2 regions of the Exiguobacterium sp. KKT215 genome follow, and region 2 is predicted to be linked to the other one. Evidence: predicted binding sites of a transcription regulator. Region 2 holds the regulator's gene; the other holds the start of a gene.
The links. The regulator NrdR, encoded in region 2, represses ribonucleotide reductase genes. The targets are predictions, from matches to a motif close to AACACNATATATNGTGTT.
Positions count from the first base shown of each region.

Region 1: the regulator NrdR is predicted to act here: its motif matches at 2,884-2,901, upstream of ACZ2GZ_RS08460 (anaerobic ribonucleoside triphosphate reductase).

Region 1 is NZ_CM145756.1:1,626,876-1,634,181, forward strand. It holds gene ACZ2GZ_RS08450 (fumarylacetoacetate hydrolase family protein) at 1-535, opposite strand, end outside; gene nrdG (anaerobic ribonucleoside-triphosphate reductase activating protein) at 590-1,045, opposite strand; gene ACZ2GZ_RS08460 (anaerobic ribonucleoside triphosphate reductase) at 1,023-2,867, opposite strand; gene ACZ2GZ_RS08465 (formate/nitrite transporter family protein) at 3,057-3,899, opposite strand; gene ACZ2GZ_RS08470 (50S ribosomal protein L25/general stress protein Ctc) at 4,108-4,776, opposite strand; gene mutL (DNA mismatch repair endonuclease MutL) at 4,940-6,742, opposite strand; gene mutS (DNA mismatch repair protein MutS) at 6,747-7,306, opposite strand, start outside.
Region 2 is NZ_CM145756.1:1,066,891-1,074,196, reverse strand. It holds gene thrS (threonine--tRNA ligase) at 1-1,578, opposite strand, end outside; gene dnaI (primosomal protein DnaI) at 1,891-2,805, opposite strand; gene ACZ2GZ_RS05575 (DnaD domain protein) at 2,811-4,163, opposite strand; gene nrdR (transcriptional regulator NrdR) at 4,206-4,673, opposite strand; gene ACZ2GZ_RS05565 (hypothetical protein) at 4,686-5,057, opposite strand; gene speD (adenosylmethionine decarboxylase) at 5,169-5,555, opposite strand; gene ACZ2GZ_RS05555 (glyceraldehyde-3-phosphate dehydrogenase) at 5,787-6,818, opposite strand; gene ACZ2GZ_RS05550 (site-2 protease family protein) at 6,974-7,306, shown strand, end outside.

The DNA of each region.
Region 1 (7,306 bases), 560 kb from region 2:
GTCCGAGCGGACAGAACGTGTCGAAGGATTTACCGCGGAAAAATTGGACGTGCTGTTTTTGAACGTCCCGGGCCGTGATATCGTTCAGAATCGTATATCCGAAAATATGGGCGTCGACGTCGTCGATGTCCCGTCCTGATTTCCCGATAATGACGGCGAGCTCGCCTTCGTAATCGAGTTGGTCGGTCAGTTCAGGATGACGTTCGACGACAGCCCCTGGTCCAACGACCGAAGTCGGTGCTTTCGTGAAGATGACGAGTTTGCCGGCTCCCGCCGTATCCATCTCTTTCACATGCTCTTCATAGTTCTTGCCGATACAGATCACGTTTTTGAGTGGTCGGTATGGCGCGACGAGCGTGACGTCGGTCAATGCGGTCCGAGGTGCGACGTCCAAATCGACATCCGGTTCAAACTCTCGCGCGATGACCTCTAACAATGAAGTCGTATGTAATTGGTCACTGACGTCATAGACAAACTCCCCTGCCACGACACCGACCCTTTGTTCTCCTTCAACTTGAAAACTACACCATTTCATCAAAATTCCCCCTTTTTTGCTAGTATACAAAAAATCGGGACGCGACGGTCCCGATTACGCTTTGTTCAAGAAAATAATTCGCTGATTGCTCGACCCCCGAAATCGGAGCGACCGGTCCATGAGCGGCTGTTCGAAACGACCGTCGACAAGGACATCGGCACGATCGAGCACACTTGTGACGTACTCATCGTCCATACCTTGTAACTGTTCGAATGTATAGCCTGTATACACCCACACGTTTTTCTGAAGCGCCTTGCACCCGTCGACGAGCCGGGCCAGTGCTTCCGGTTGCAGGAACGGCTCTCCGCCCGAAACGGTGACACCGTCCCACCCGGATTGTTCGATTCGGGTGAGCAGGTCCTCGACTGGTACGTCTTCCCCACCTCGCGGGTTCCATGATTCCGGATTGTGACATCCAAGACAGCGATGAGGGCATCCCGCCGTAAAGATGACCGTGCGAATGCCTGGACCGTCGACAACCGATTCGTCAAGTACGGATAGGACGCGCATGATGCTTCACCCTCGCTCTTTCTTCTTCTCGTTTCGCCGAATTCCATCGGTCCATCGTGCCGACCAGATAGCCGGTGATGCGACGAATCCGTTCAATCTGCTCTTCCTCGCCACACGTCGGGCACGCGGCATCGATCGTTCCCTCGAGGCCGCAGTTACCGCACCGGTCGACGGGATGATTAATCGATCCGTAGCCGACGTTTTCGGTTCGCATGAGCCGGACGATCGCTTCGACCGCTTCCGGGTTATGGGCGAGCGACCCGTCGACTTCGACATAAGTGATATGACCCGCGTCACAGAGCGCATGGTACGGTGCCTCCAACCGAATCTTGTCACGAATCGACACTGACTGGTACACCGGCACATGAAACGAGTTCGTATAAAAGGCGCGGTCGGTAACACCCTCAATCATCCCGAACGCCTGCTGATCCTTCAATACGAACTTCCCAGACAATCCTTCGGCCGGGGTGGCCAAGAGCGAAAAGTTTAAATCGTGCTGCTCTGCCGCCTGTCTCATCCGATCACGTAAATGAGTGACGATATCGAGTCCGAGACGTTCCGCTTCCCGTGAATCGGCATGCGTGCCGCCTGTGAGCACGCGTAGCGCTTCGGCGAGACCGATGAAACCGACGGACAACGTCCCTTGCTTCAGTACATCCCGTAGCTCTTCTTCCGGTTGGAGTCTCTCGCCGCCCCTCCAGACGTGTTGAGCGTAAAGGAAGCGGAATTCGTCGGCATGACGCTTCGCTTGATAGTCGTACCGTTCGAGCAATTGATCGATGGCGACGTCGACGTAGGCGTCGAGCGTCTCATAAAATGTATGGATGTCCGAAGCGACGAGCGCCATCTTGACCAAGTTCAAGGTCGAGAACGATAAATTGCCTCGTCCAATCGACGTCTCGGCGCCGTGACGATTCCCCATCACTCGTGTCCGACACCCCATATAAGCGACTTCTGAGTCATGGCTCCCATCATAATATTGCAAGTTGAACGGGGCATCGACGAACGAGAAGTTCGGGAATAGACGCTTGCCCGTCACGCGACAGGCGAGTCGGAACAAGTCGACGTTCGGGTCGGTTTCATGAAAGTTGACACCCTCTTTTACTTTAAAGATTTGAATCGGGAAAATCGGCGTCTCCCCGTTGCCGAGCCCTCGCTCGGTCGCACGCAACAACTCGCGGATGAAAATCCGGCCCCAACGGCTCGTGTCAGTCCCATAGTTGATGGAGACGAATGGCACTTGGCCGCCTCCTCGCGAATGCATCGAATTGGCGTTATGGATGAACGCCTCACACGCTTGATACGTCGCTGTGATTGTCTCGGTCTCAGCGACTTCGAGAAGTTGCTCGGTCGACCATTCGACCGGAAGTTTCTTGAGCCGCTCGAGTTGACGTTCATACGTCTTTTCGACGTATGGCGCTAAATCGACATCAAACATCGGGAACGCTTGACCCCCGTGTTGCATATTCTGGTTCGCTTGAAGAATGATCGAAGCGAGTGCCATCGCCGAACGGATGTCCTGGGGCGGTCGAATCGTCCCGTGTCCGGTATGAAATCCGTTCGTCAGCAACTCGCCGAGCGGGATTTGACAACACGTCGTCGATCCCGTCACGTAATAGTCGGCGTCATGGATGTACAAAAAGTTGTCTGCGACGGCCTGACGTGTCCGCTCTGACAATAAGTACGTTGTCGACAGCTGTTTCGATACTTCCGAGGATAATCGTGCCAGTTTGCCAAGTGGTGATTTCCCGTCGACGTTGGCGTTCTCTTGTACGAGATCTTGATCTGGGAGAACACAGACATCTTCATAAAGCTGGAGCATGTTCACTCCGCATCACCTCACTATATATTGATATGAATCGAGTTCATAACTCTTTTCAATTCCATATATAGATTATGTCATGTTTGAGCATAGAGATGTGGAGTCTAAATTGTGAGCGTTGGTTGTGATATAAACGCAAAAACAGCCGAGCCCGCATATGGACTCGACCGTTCTTTCAAGTGATCCAACTTATAATTCTTTTGCCGGTTTCACGATTTTTAACTCAACTTCTTCTTTTTCCTCTGACTCTTGGGCTTCGCGCAAGCCTTTCGCGTTCAACCACGTATAAATCGCACCCATGAACAAGGCGCCGCCGATGATGTTACCGAACGTGGCCGGAATCAAGTTGTGGATGGCGCCGGCAAAGCTAATCGCCTCAGGGTGTGGGACGACGAGCGTGAGCGCAAACAAGACGAAGTTGGCGATGACGTGATCAAATCCTGACGCGAAGAAGACGGCGACGAGGAAAATCATCGAGAAGATTTGAGCGAACTCATTTTTCATCTGTTTTGGTAAGAAAATCGCGAGACAGACCATCCAGTTACAGAAGATGGCACGGAAGAAAATCTCGACCGTCGTATGATGCATCTTGCTCTCGACGACCGCGAACAGCCAGTTGTCCATCCCGAGTTCTTGGATGACGCCGGTCGGGGCGAGCAACAAGGCGAACAAGACGCCACCGAGCGCGTTCCCGACGAAACAAAGTAACCAGACGAGCATCGTGTCACTGAGCGTCGTATAGCCGCGTAACGTCGAGGTCGTGAAATACATTGTGTTCCCCGTGAACAGTTCGGCTCCGCCGTAGATGATCATGACAAGCGCGATCCCGAATGAGAACCCACCGATGAGTGTCGTGAACGGCGAATCGATCAAGTACATCCCGTTGACAACTTTAAGTGTGAAGATTGAAGCGAATCCGATAAAGATCCCCGCGAGCATTGCCCGTAAAAAGTATTCCATTGGCCGATAATGAATCATTTGCGAAGATGCCTGAGCTTTTTTTCGTAATGATTCGAGTGCATGGATTTCCATTGATGCCATGTCACAAACCCTTCTTTCTGTTTAAATGAACCCATATAATAAGAACGAACATGTGAAATCATTAACAATATAAGCCCGAATCCAATAAATTGCAATCGACCTTGGACCGTGTTGACATATTTTTCACATCGTAATCGTTTACATTTGTCGGATTTGTGACGAAAAAAACGACCCTTCGCAAAGGGTCGTTCGATACAGCTTATTCTTTGTCTGCAGACTTCTCTTCAGACTCTTCAGATGATGCCTCAGCCGACTCTTCTTCAGTTGCTTCGGCTTCACTTTCTGTCGTTGTGTCAGTGTCTGCCTCGAGCTCTTCAAGAGAGACCGGCTCGTTCACAGATGCGATTTGAAGCTCGCCATCCGAGACGATGTCATAGTCTTTGTTCTCTGGAATGTCAGCTACCGTGACCGAGTCACCGATACCGAGTTCAGAAACATCGAGTTCAATGCGTTCCGGAATGTTAGCCGGTGTCGCCGATACTGTAACTTTATAGAGCGTTTGCGCCAAGAAGCCGCCTTCTTTGACACCTTTCGCGTCACCGACGAGTGTGACGTCCGCTTCGACTTCCGTCGCTTCGTCCATCTTCACGGCCATGAACTCGACGTGCTTGTATTCGTTTGTGAACGGGTCAACTTCAGTCCCGTGAACGAGCGTGTTTACTTTCTTGCCGTCGATGTTCAACTCGATTAGCGCGTTGTCACCGTGGTCGCGGAGAATTTTGCGAAGTGCCATCTCCTCGAATGCTACTGGTGTGCTCTCGACTTTATAGCCGTAGACGACACCTAGTACTTTACCTTCTTTACGCAAGTTTGCGCGGACCGAACGTGGTCGTAATTCTCGTTTCGTTACTTTAAGCGTGTCTGCCATAATCTATTCCCCCTACTGGTTTATCGATCATGTCTACATCTTGAGGGTGAGGCAGTGAAAAAGCCACCTCTCAACCTCGATGCGTTGAGTGACATGTGTATATTGTTCCCATAGGCACCCGGACATAAACGTTACAGCCGGTTAAAAAAAGATTACAAGCGTGTCACATAACCCGTTTGAACAACTTCTCAAGTTCGTACGTACTCCATTTCACCAAGATCGGTCGCCCGTGCGGACACGTATACGGGGACGTCGTCTGATTGAGGTCATGCAGCAATTGCCGCATCATCTCATGGTTCAATGGATGGTTCGCTTTAATCGACCGCTTGCACGCCATCAAGATTGACGCGTCTTCCCGATATTTGGCGAGATTGACAGAGCGGTCCCGAATCGCCATCTCAATCAAATCGCGGACCGTCCCTTCCAAATCATGCTGCGGGTACCACGTCGGAATCTCTCGGATGAGGAACGTGTTGCCACCGAACGGCTCCAAATCGAGCCCCGCTTCTTTCAAGAGCGGAGCGACTTCTTCAATCGCGAGCGTCTCTTCTTGCGTGAACTCGAGTGTGAGCGGGAGCAGCAACAATTGATACTCTTTGTCTGGATTCCCGAGTTGCTCATAAAACAATTCGTATTTGATCCGTTCCTGAGCCGCGTGTTGGTCGATGACATACATGCCGTCCTCGGCGCCGCAGACGATATAGCTCGCATGCAATTGGCCGATGACGTCGAGCGGCGGCAACCGCTCTCCTTTCGTCTCAATTGCGTCTGATTCGACAATCGGGTCGGTCGGTGCAGGCGCTTCATTGACGAGCGGGGTCGGTGACCATCGACTCGGTGACGTGACAGGCTCACGTGGAATCGGATAGTTCCACGTCGGCGGTTCATCCGTGACAGGTGTCCGTTCGACCGTGAAATCAAGTCGCTCTTGTTCGGTCCGATTGACCGGTCGCTCTTTCGGTTTGACCGACGGGATTAAACGCTGTTCCCGGAGCGTCAGTTGGACCGTCTCGCGAATCAACTGGCACAGCTCTTTCTCTTTCGAGAGTCGGACCTCCCGTTTTGTCGGATGGACGTTGACGTCAATCAACATCGGGTCCATGTTCACTTCGAGGACGGCGATCGGATAACGACCAATCGGGAGTAACGTATGGTAGCCCTCGAGTACACTTTGGGTCAACGCAAAGTTCTTGATGCTCCGACCGTTCAAGATGAGCGTCACGTACTGCTTGTTCGAACGTGTCACTTCAGGCCGGACGAGATGGGCGCTCAAACTATAGTCGTTCGTCTTGCTCGACGCGGTGACGATTTGCGCCGCAACTTGACGCCCATAAATGGCAAGCATGACTTGCTTGATGTCGCCATTCCCACTCGTCCGCAGGAGTTCCTTGTCTTCATGGAACGCCGTGAGGCGAACTTCCGGGTGGGACAAGGCGATCCGGTTCAACGTATCGGTGATGCTCGCGAGTTCGGTCGCCGACGTCTTCAAGTATTTGAGGCGGGCCGGTGTATTGTAGAACAATTGACTGACCGCTATCTCTGTTCCGACGTTGGCTGCGGCCGGTGTTTGCGCCGTAACGACACCCCCTTGGAGCGTCATCTCAAATCCGTCCTCTTCGGTCCGGCGTGACTTAAGCGTCACATGACTGACCGAGGCGATCGAGGCGAGGGCCTCTCCACGGAAGCCGAGCGTGCGAATCCGGAACAAGTCGTGCTCGTCCCGAATTTTGCTCGTCGCATGACGTAAAAAAGCTCGCGGAGCATCCTCTTCATAAAACCCATGCCCGTTATCCCGGACTTTAATGAGACGTATCCCGGCTTCCTCCAAATCGACTTCGATTTTCGTGGCACCGGCGTCAATCGCATTCTCGACGAGCTCTTTCACGACCGAGGCTGGGCGTTCGACGACTTCCCCGGCAGCGATTCGGTTGGCCAGTTGTTCCGGTAACTCTTGAATGATTCCCATCGACTCACTCCTTCTTCGCGGATTGTTGGAGCACATAGAGCGCCTGCATCGCCTCGATCGGGTTCATCGCCAGCAGGTCGAGGTCGAGCAGTTGTCGTTTGATGTCATCTTCCGTCTCAAAAAGTGACAGTTGGGCCACAGGTTCAGCCGGAGCCGACTGTTCTACAGCTGCCCGTGCCGGTTTCGGTTCTGTCTCGAGCTCAGACAAAATCGTTCGCGCCCGTTCAATCAAATCAGGCGGCAAATCAGCGAGTTCGGCGACGTGAATCCCGTACGATTTGTCGGCCCGTCCCGGATGAACTTCATGCAGGAAGACGACACGTCCGTCCCGTTCAATGGCACGGACGTGCACGTTCTCAAGGGCTGGAATTGTGTCTTCGAGCACGGTCAACTCGTGGTAATGGGTCGAAAACAATGTTTTCGCGCCGATGGTGGCCGCGATATATTCGACGATGGCCTGCGCGAGCGCCATACCGTCATACGTCGAGGTTCCTCGTCCAATCTCATCGAGGAGGATGAGACTATCTGCTGTTGCTTCCGTCACCGCCTGACGTGTCTCCGTCA
Region 2 (7,306 bases):
CATCGTCGAGACGACACCACGGTGAAGGACGATCGGGCGATGGTCTTTGCCGTCTGGTCCTGTGTACGTCAAGTCGAATCGCTCAGGGAGCAAGAAGTCGAGTTGGACCGTCGACAACGTCTCTTCTTTGCCGAGCGCTGTGCGGACTTGGACGTCAAGCTTCGGTCCGTAGAACGCCGCTTCGCCTTCCGCTTCGAAATACGGGAGACCGAGCTCATCCATCGTCTCTTTCAATTGACGTTGGGCTGTTTCCCAAATCGCATCGTTGTCGAAGTACTTCTCTTTATCGGCCGGGTCACGGTACGACAAGCGGAAGCGATAATCCTTGATGCCAAAGTCAGCGTACACTTCTTGAATCAAATGGACGATATCTTTGAACTCTTGTTTCATCTGCTCCGGTGTGACGAACGTATGCCCGTCGTTTAACACCATGTAACGGACGCGTTGGAGGCCTGTGAGCGCCCCTGACATCTCGTAACGGTGCATACCGCCGAGCTCGGCGATACGAAGCGGGAGTTCGCGGTATGAGCGCGGCTCATGTTTATAGATCGTCATGTGGTGCGGACAGTTCATCGGACGAAGGACGAGTTCTTCGTTGTCCATCTCCATTTTCGGGAACATATCGTCTTGATAGTGATCCCAGTGCCCCGATGTCTTATACAGGTCGACCGAACCGAGGACCGGTGTGTAGACGTGCTGATACCCGAGTTCGAGCTCTTTGTCGACGATATAACGTTCGACCGTACGACGAATCGAGGCACCTTTCGGAAGCCACATCGGCAAACCTTGGCCGACTTCTTGCGACACGAAGAAGAGATCGAGTTCTTTCCCGAGCTTGCGGTGATCGCGCTCTTTCGCTTCTTCCAATAGACGCAGGTGCTCCGCGAGTTGTTCTTTCGTCGCGAACGCCGTTCCGTAAATCCGCTGGAGCATTTTGTTGTCCGAGTCGCCGCGCCAGTAAGCACCGGCCACACTCATCAACTTGAACACTTTCAATTTCGATGTCGACGGGACGTGCGGTCCGCGGCACAAGTCGAAGAATTCGCCTTGATGGTAAATCGTGAGCGTCTCGCTCGCCGGGATATCTTCAATCAATTCGATTTTGAGTGGGTCCCCGAGCTGTTTGTAGCGCTCGAGCGCTTCGTCGCGCGAGACGACTTCGCGTGTGATGTCCAAGTTCTCGTCGACGATTCGTTTCATCATCTTCTCGATTTCTGGAAGGTCTTCCTCGTTGATGCGGCGATCCATCTCGATGTCGTAATAGAACCCGTTCTCGATTGTCGGTCCGATGCCGAGGTAGATGCTACCTTCTTCGCCGTACAACCGTTTGATGGCTTGGGCCATCAAGTGGGCTGACGAGTGGCGCATCAAATCGATGCCGTCTTCTGAGTCGGGCATGACGAGCTCGATTTTACCGTCGTGTTCAATCGGACGACGGTAATCGATCATCTCACCATCGATTTTGGCGGCGATTGCTTTTTTACGAAGTCCTGGACTGATTGAACCCGCTACTTCTTCTGCTGTGATGCCGGCCTCAAACTCCTTGACGGCCCCATCTGGAAATGTCAATTGAATCATGTGTCAACTTCCCCTCTCTACATTTAAAAGAAAATAAAAAAAGCCCATCCCTATGAAAGGGACGAGCTTTGATTCTCGTGGTACCACCCTCGTTCCCAAGCGATCCGCTTGGCTCGAACACACGATAACGAGTGTGAATCGCCGCACGATTGACCCGTACGGTGCTCTGAGGGAGTAAGGCGATCGGCGTGTTTAGGAAGCTCTCACCAGCCTTCCCTCGCTTTGAAACCCGTTACGACGTCTCATGTCCTCTTCAATGCATCGGTTATATGCTTATTAGTATAGTCAACTCGTTCCAGAAATACAATCCCTTTACCGCCGTCGATTCTCACCTTTTAACTCGATTTGCGTCGTCGTCGTCGAGATGCGTTGCATGAGCCGCTGCGCCTTCATTTTGTTCTGTGGCGAACCGTCGATCGAGAAGTGGGTCTCGAGCTCTTCTCCGCTGAAGTTCGAGCTGTAAAGCGTCGGCAAGCGATGCATCATGCGATACTGCAAGATGATCCCGAACAGTTCATCCCGTACCCACGGACTGATCGCCTCGGCCCCGATGTCATCAATCAATAGCACCGGCACGTGTTGGAATGACGTCAAAAACGAATCGAACGAGTCGGTCCGGATTTTCCGTTTCGCTTCCGAGACGAATCCCGGGGCGTGGACAAGGATCGTCTCGATGTCCGCCACTTTCAGTTCGTTGGCGATCGCCGCGAGCAAGTACGTCTTCCCGACGCCGAAGCTACCGTGAAGGTATAAACCGTTCACTTTTTGGCGGGTCTTCATGCCTGAGACGAACCGCATCGATTCACGGAGTGCGATTTTACGGGCGTCATCGGACCAGTCGAACGATTCAAAGCTCGCCTCTCGCACTTCTTCCGGCAAGAATAGGCTCTTGAACTTCCGGTCCATCTCTTTTTGGCGCCGTGCTTGACGATGCTTCACCGTCTCTTCATAACGGATTGCGATTTGACCGAGGTCGACATAGAGCACTGGCTGATGGCCCGGGATGACGGCTTGCTCCTCGATGAGCTTCTTACCGTCCATCTGTTCCGCATATTCACTGAGCTTCGTAAAGCCGACCTCGACCGCCGTCTCGTCTAACTCCGGATGTGCCTTTAAAAAAGCGACGACTTCTGGATGTTCGAGGGTGCGCCGGCGAATCGATTCGTACGCTTCCCGCACTTCTTTCCGGTTCATCATTTGGGCGAGCGTTTGATTGATGCGTTCCATGTCCCTCATCCTTTCTCTTTCAATTCATTCAACAGCTTAACGAGTTCCGCGTCGTCTGGGACCGATGCCTCGAGCTCTTGTTTTCGTTTTTGATCGTACGTCCGTTGCTCTTTCGCCTCGTCTTCGAGCCATTTTGGCATCTCGGTCTTGTCTTTGCGTCTCGAGCCGACGGTCGTCCGCTGTTGCACGTTCTCCCGTTTCTGCTGTTTCTTCTCGATGAGCGCATCTTGTGTCGCTTCTTGTTCCAACGCGTCTTTGGCGTTTAAATAGCCCGCCGTCTTCCAACTCGTCGCGATCCGCATGACATAGTTCTCACTGAGCCGCGTCTGCTTCTTCACTTCGATACAGTAATAGAACAATGCATTGATGACACTTGGCGCGAGCCCGAGCGTATCGACGAGATCGATAATGAGTTGCTCGTCACTCTTCGACAGTTGTGGCGTCTTCCGTAACGTCGACACGTATTGATGCGGATGCGCTTCTTCCATGACCGTCACGTCATGCAAATCACCGATTTCTGCTTTTACCGTCTCGTCCGACTTCACTTTCCGATGGCGCGTTTGTTTCTTCTTCAACTGCAACACCATTTGGCGGCAGCCGTCGCGTTTCTCTTGCTCGCTGAGTGGTAGATACGCCTCGTGGACGAAATACTCCTTCAACATCTCGGCCATCGTCTCTTCATCGATTTGTGAGACGTAGGCAAGCTTCGTGATTGTCTCATCGAGCTTCTTCGTAAAGAAGCCGACGGGGAAGTTCGTCAGTTTTTTGACGATTTCCATATCGAACGTATAGTTGATCTCGATTTTTGCGCGGTCAGGTTTCTCGTAGTTCTTTTGGGTGAACGCCATATGATTGACGCCTTTGACGTCGAACACTTCATTAAAGTCTTTCGTCACCTCGATAATCCCGGCCGGCAATGGATCGATCGTGAATCGTCCTTGTAACTGTTTAAAGCGAACTTCCCCGACTTTATAGAAGAGAAAACTCGACAACAGTCCGTCGTTCAAGAACGTATGGGGTGCGAGCGGGACACGCAGTTGATATACGTACTGGGTCAAACGCTCATCTTTCGTCTTATACGTCCGGACGAGACCGATCGCCTCGAGCCGGAACAGACAGTCCGTCAGCTCGTTAATCGAGTAATCGAGCATTTCACAGAGCGCGCTGTGCGACATATAATTCGATTTCATCTTCCCGGGCTTCAGCTCGCTCCAAAGCGTCTGATACATCGCAAGTGCCTTCACACCGATGACCGGCTGATATAAGTGGTACAACGACTGATACGACTCGCGATCGATGAGCCCAGTGCTCATAATCAACAGTTCGTCAGTCCCGTACAAGATTCGTTCTTTTTCCATGATAGGTCTCCCCTGAAAAAAGGCGACCAGCAGGCCGCCACTCTAGTTGGTCGATTTTTCTTGCTTCATTAAATCTTCAAGTTCTTTAAAGAACACAGAGATATCTTTGAACTGGCGATAGACGGACGCGAAGCGGACGTAGGCCACTTCATCGACACGTGCCAATTCATTCATCACGAGCTCACCGACTTGCTCACTCGGAATCTCGGACTGACCGAGCGCGCGTAACTGTTGTTCGACTTTCGTGACCACGCCTTCGAGTTGCTCTAGCGTGACCGGTCGTTTCTCACACGCCCGAATAATCCCGCGAAGTACTTTCTCCCGGCTGAACTCTTCCCGATTCCCGTCTTTTTTAACGATGATGAGCGGGGTCTGTTCGACCGTTTCAAACGTGGTGAAGCGATAGCCGCACTCCTCGCATTCGCGACGGCGACGAATCGAATAGAAATCTTGTACTGGTCGGGAGTCGAGCACTCTCGTTCCATTATGATCGCATTTAGGACAACGCATGCTCAGCCCTCCTTATCGTTCGACAGATTGATTCCCGATGGCGCGGAGCGGGAACTTCACTTGCAGCGCCTCATAGTATGTGGTAACGATTTGACCAAGGTCCGGCCCGAGCATCTGGTCACGGTTCAACGTGAAGTCGACAGCCGTGCGTCCGCCATCCACTTGAATGACTGTCGCCAGTGCATCCCAGCCATCGCCATTAAACGCCACTTCGCCCCGGTCTGGATCGACACGGCGAACCGTTTGTCCTTCTGTTTGAATCCGATCGCGGAGCCACGTGAGCACGGCGGTCGGCGAAGCCGCCACATAACGTGTGCGCAGCGCCTCATTTTTATGCGAATCGTCCGTCTGGACATGTGTTTGAAACTTATCCAATAATCCCATTATCCACCTCGACACCTTATTTATATAGGTTAAGCATATCAAAATTAAGCGGTTAACAAAACAATTAAAAGGGCTGACCGAAATTCGGCCAGCCTCAAAAGGTCAATCTGATTATTTGCTGATTGCAACTTGTGCTTCCGGAACACGAATCGGTCCCATTCCGCGATCAAGTTTCACATCCTCACGAACTTTTGCTTCCAAGCCTTCCGCGATGTACTGCGAAGCTGTGGCCGGATCGATTCGGTCCCCACATGTGAACACATCGACTGATGCGTAGCCATGCTCTGGGAAACTGTGAATCGTTAAGTGTGATTCTGAGATGATAACGACTCCACTTACACCGTGTGGCGCAAATTTGTGGAAAGCGACTTCGCGGACTTCAGCGCCCGAACGAAGTGCTGCATCGACGAACAAGCGCTCGATGTAGTCGATATCGTTCAATTTGTCGGGATTGCACTCCCAAAGTTCTGTAATAATGTGACGTCCCATAGTATCCATATTAGTGGATCCCCCTTTACATCAATGGTCTCAAAGTAGTTGATGATCACTCACTTTGTGCCTGAATCGCCCACAACCACGGGGGCAAGTTAGTCCTAAGAGGTCCTAACCCTTTAAGTTGCGTTTGTCAGACCAATTGAAGTTCACGAGTTAGAGTGTATCGCGTTTGGGACGTCGATACAAGACATTTGTTTCAATTCTTTAAAAATATTTTTGTGTAAATATATTTTTTCAGACGTGGGTTTCTTGTTGTCCGATTTGTAAGTAGCTCGCGACCATGTCCAACAAGTCGACGACACGGCACGAATAGCCCCATTCGTTATCGTACCAAGCGAGTACTTTGACGTGATTGCCCCCGAGCACCATCGTCGAATCGGCATCGATAATCGATGAACGTTCATCCCCGTTGAAGTCGATGGAGACGAGCGGTTCGTTCGAGACACCGAGAATACCCGTCATCTCTCCATGTGCGGCACGCTCGAACGCCTGATTCACTTCATCGACCGTCACGTCACGGTGCAACTCGACGACGAGGTCGACGAGTGAGACGTTCGGTGTCGGTACGCGAAGTGCCATCCCGTTCAACTTCCCTTGCAATTCAGGCAAGACGAGTCCGATGGCTTTGGCAGCCCCAGTCGAAGTCGGTATAATGGAACTACCACAAGCGCGAGCGCGCCGTAGGTCTTTATGCGGATTGTCGATATTGTTTTGATCATTCGTATAGGCATGCACGGTCGTGACGAGCCCCGTCTCGATTCCGAACGTCGAGTCCAATACTTTAACGACCGGACCGAGGCAGTTCGTCGTGCACGAGGCGTTCGAAATGACGTGATCGTGCTCAGGTAAATAATCACGATCGTTTACCCCCATGACAATCGTCCGCAGCTCCCCTTTTCCTGGTGCCGTCAAAATAACTTTCTTCGCACCGGCCGTCAAATGTTTTTTCGCCCCGACATCTGAATTGAATTTACCAGTCGCCTCGATGACGATTTCAACCCCGAGCTCATTCCACGGCAACCGCTCCGGATCACGCTCGGAGACGAGCATGATTCGCTTCCCATCAACTTCAAGCGCATCCCCATGCGCCCGGACCGTGAGTGTGAACGGTCCGTGGACCGTGTCGTGCTTAATCAAGTGGGCGAGCGTCTCCGCCGGATAACTCGCATTGATGGCGACAACGTCGTGACGCCCTTCGAGCATCAATTTTCGGAATACCATTCTACCGATTCGACCAAATCCATTGATTGCAACTTTCGTCCCCATGTAAAGTCCCCCTTTTTTCTGCGTTACGACACCATTATAACGGAAAAATGGAAGCGTTTTCACTATGAATCGTCACATTTCTTTCACTTTTTTACAGTTTCAGATTTGAAAAAGAGGGAAATTTGGTGTAGAGCTTGGAAAGGAGCTAGGACAGCATGTTCGATTGGACCGATTTAGACAAATTTGTCATCTCGTTTTTCATCATTTTGCCGATAGTGACGATTATCCATCAATTCGGCCATTTCTTCTTTGCGAAACTATTTGGGGGGTCGCTCGATATGGAGATTGGGACCGGTAAAAAATTATTCAAAGTCGGGCGCCTGCAATTCAACCGTGTCTACTTCTATGACGCGTGGTGTCAGTTCAGCGATTTGAAATATAGTAACCGATTGACCCGCAGTATCGTCTACGCGGGCGGATCCATCTTCAACCTATCGAGCATCTTGATTGTGAACGCCTTCATCTTGATGCGGGAGATTGAACCGACG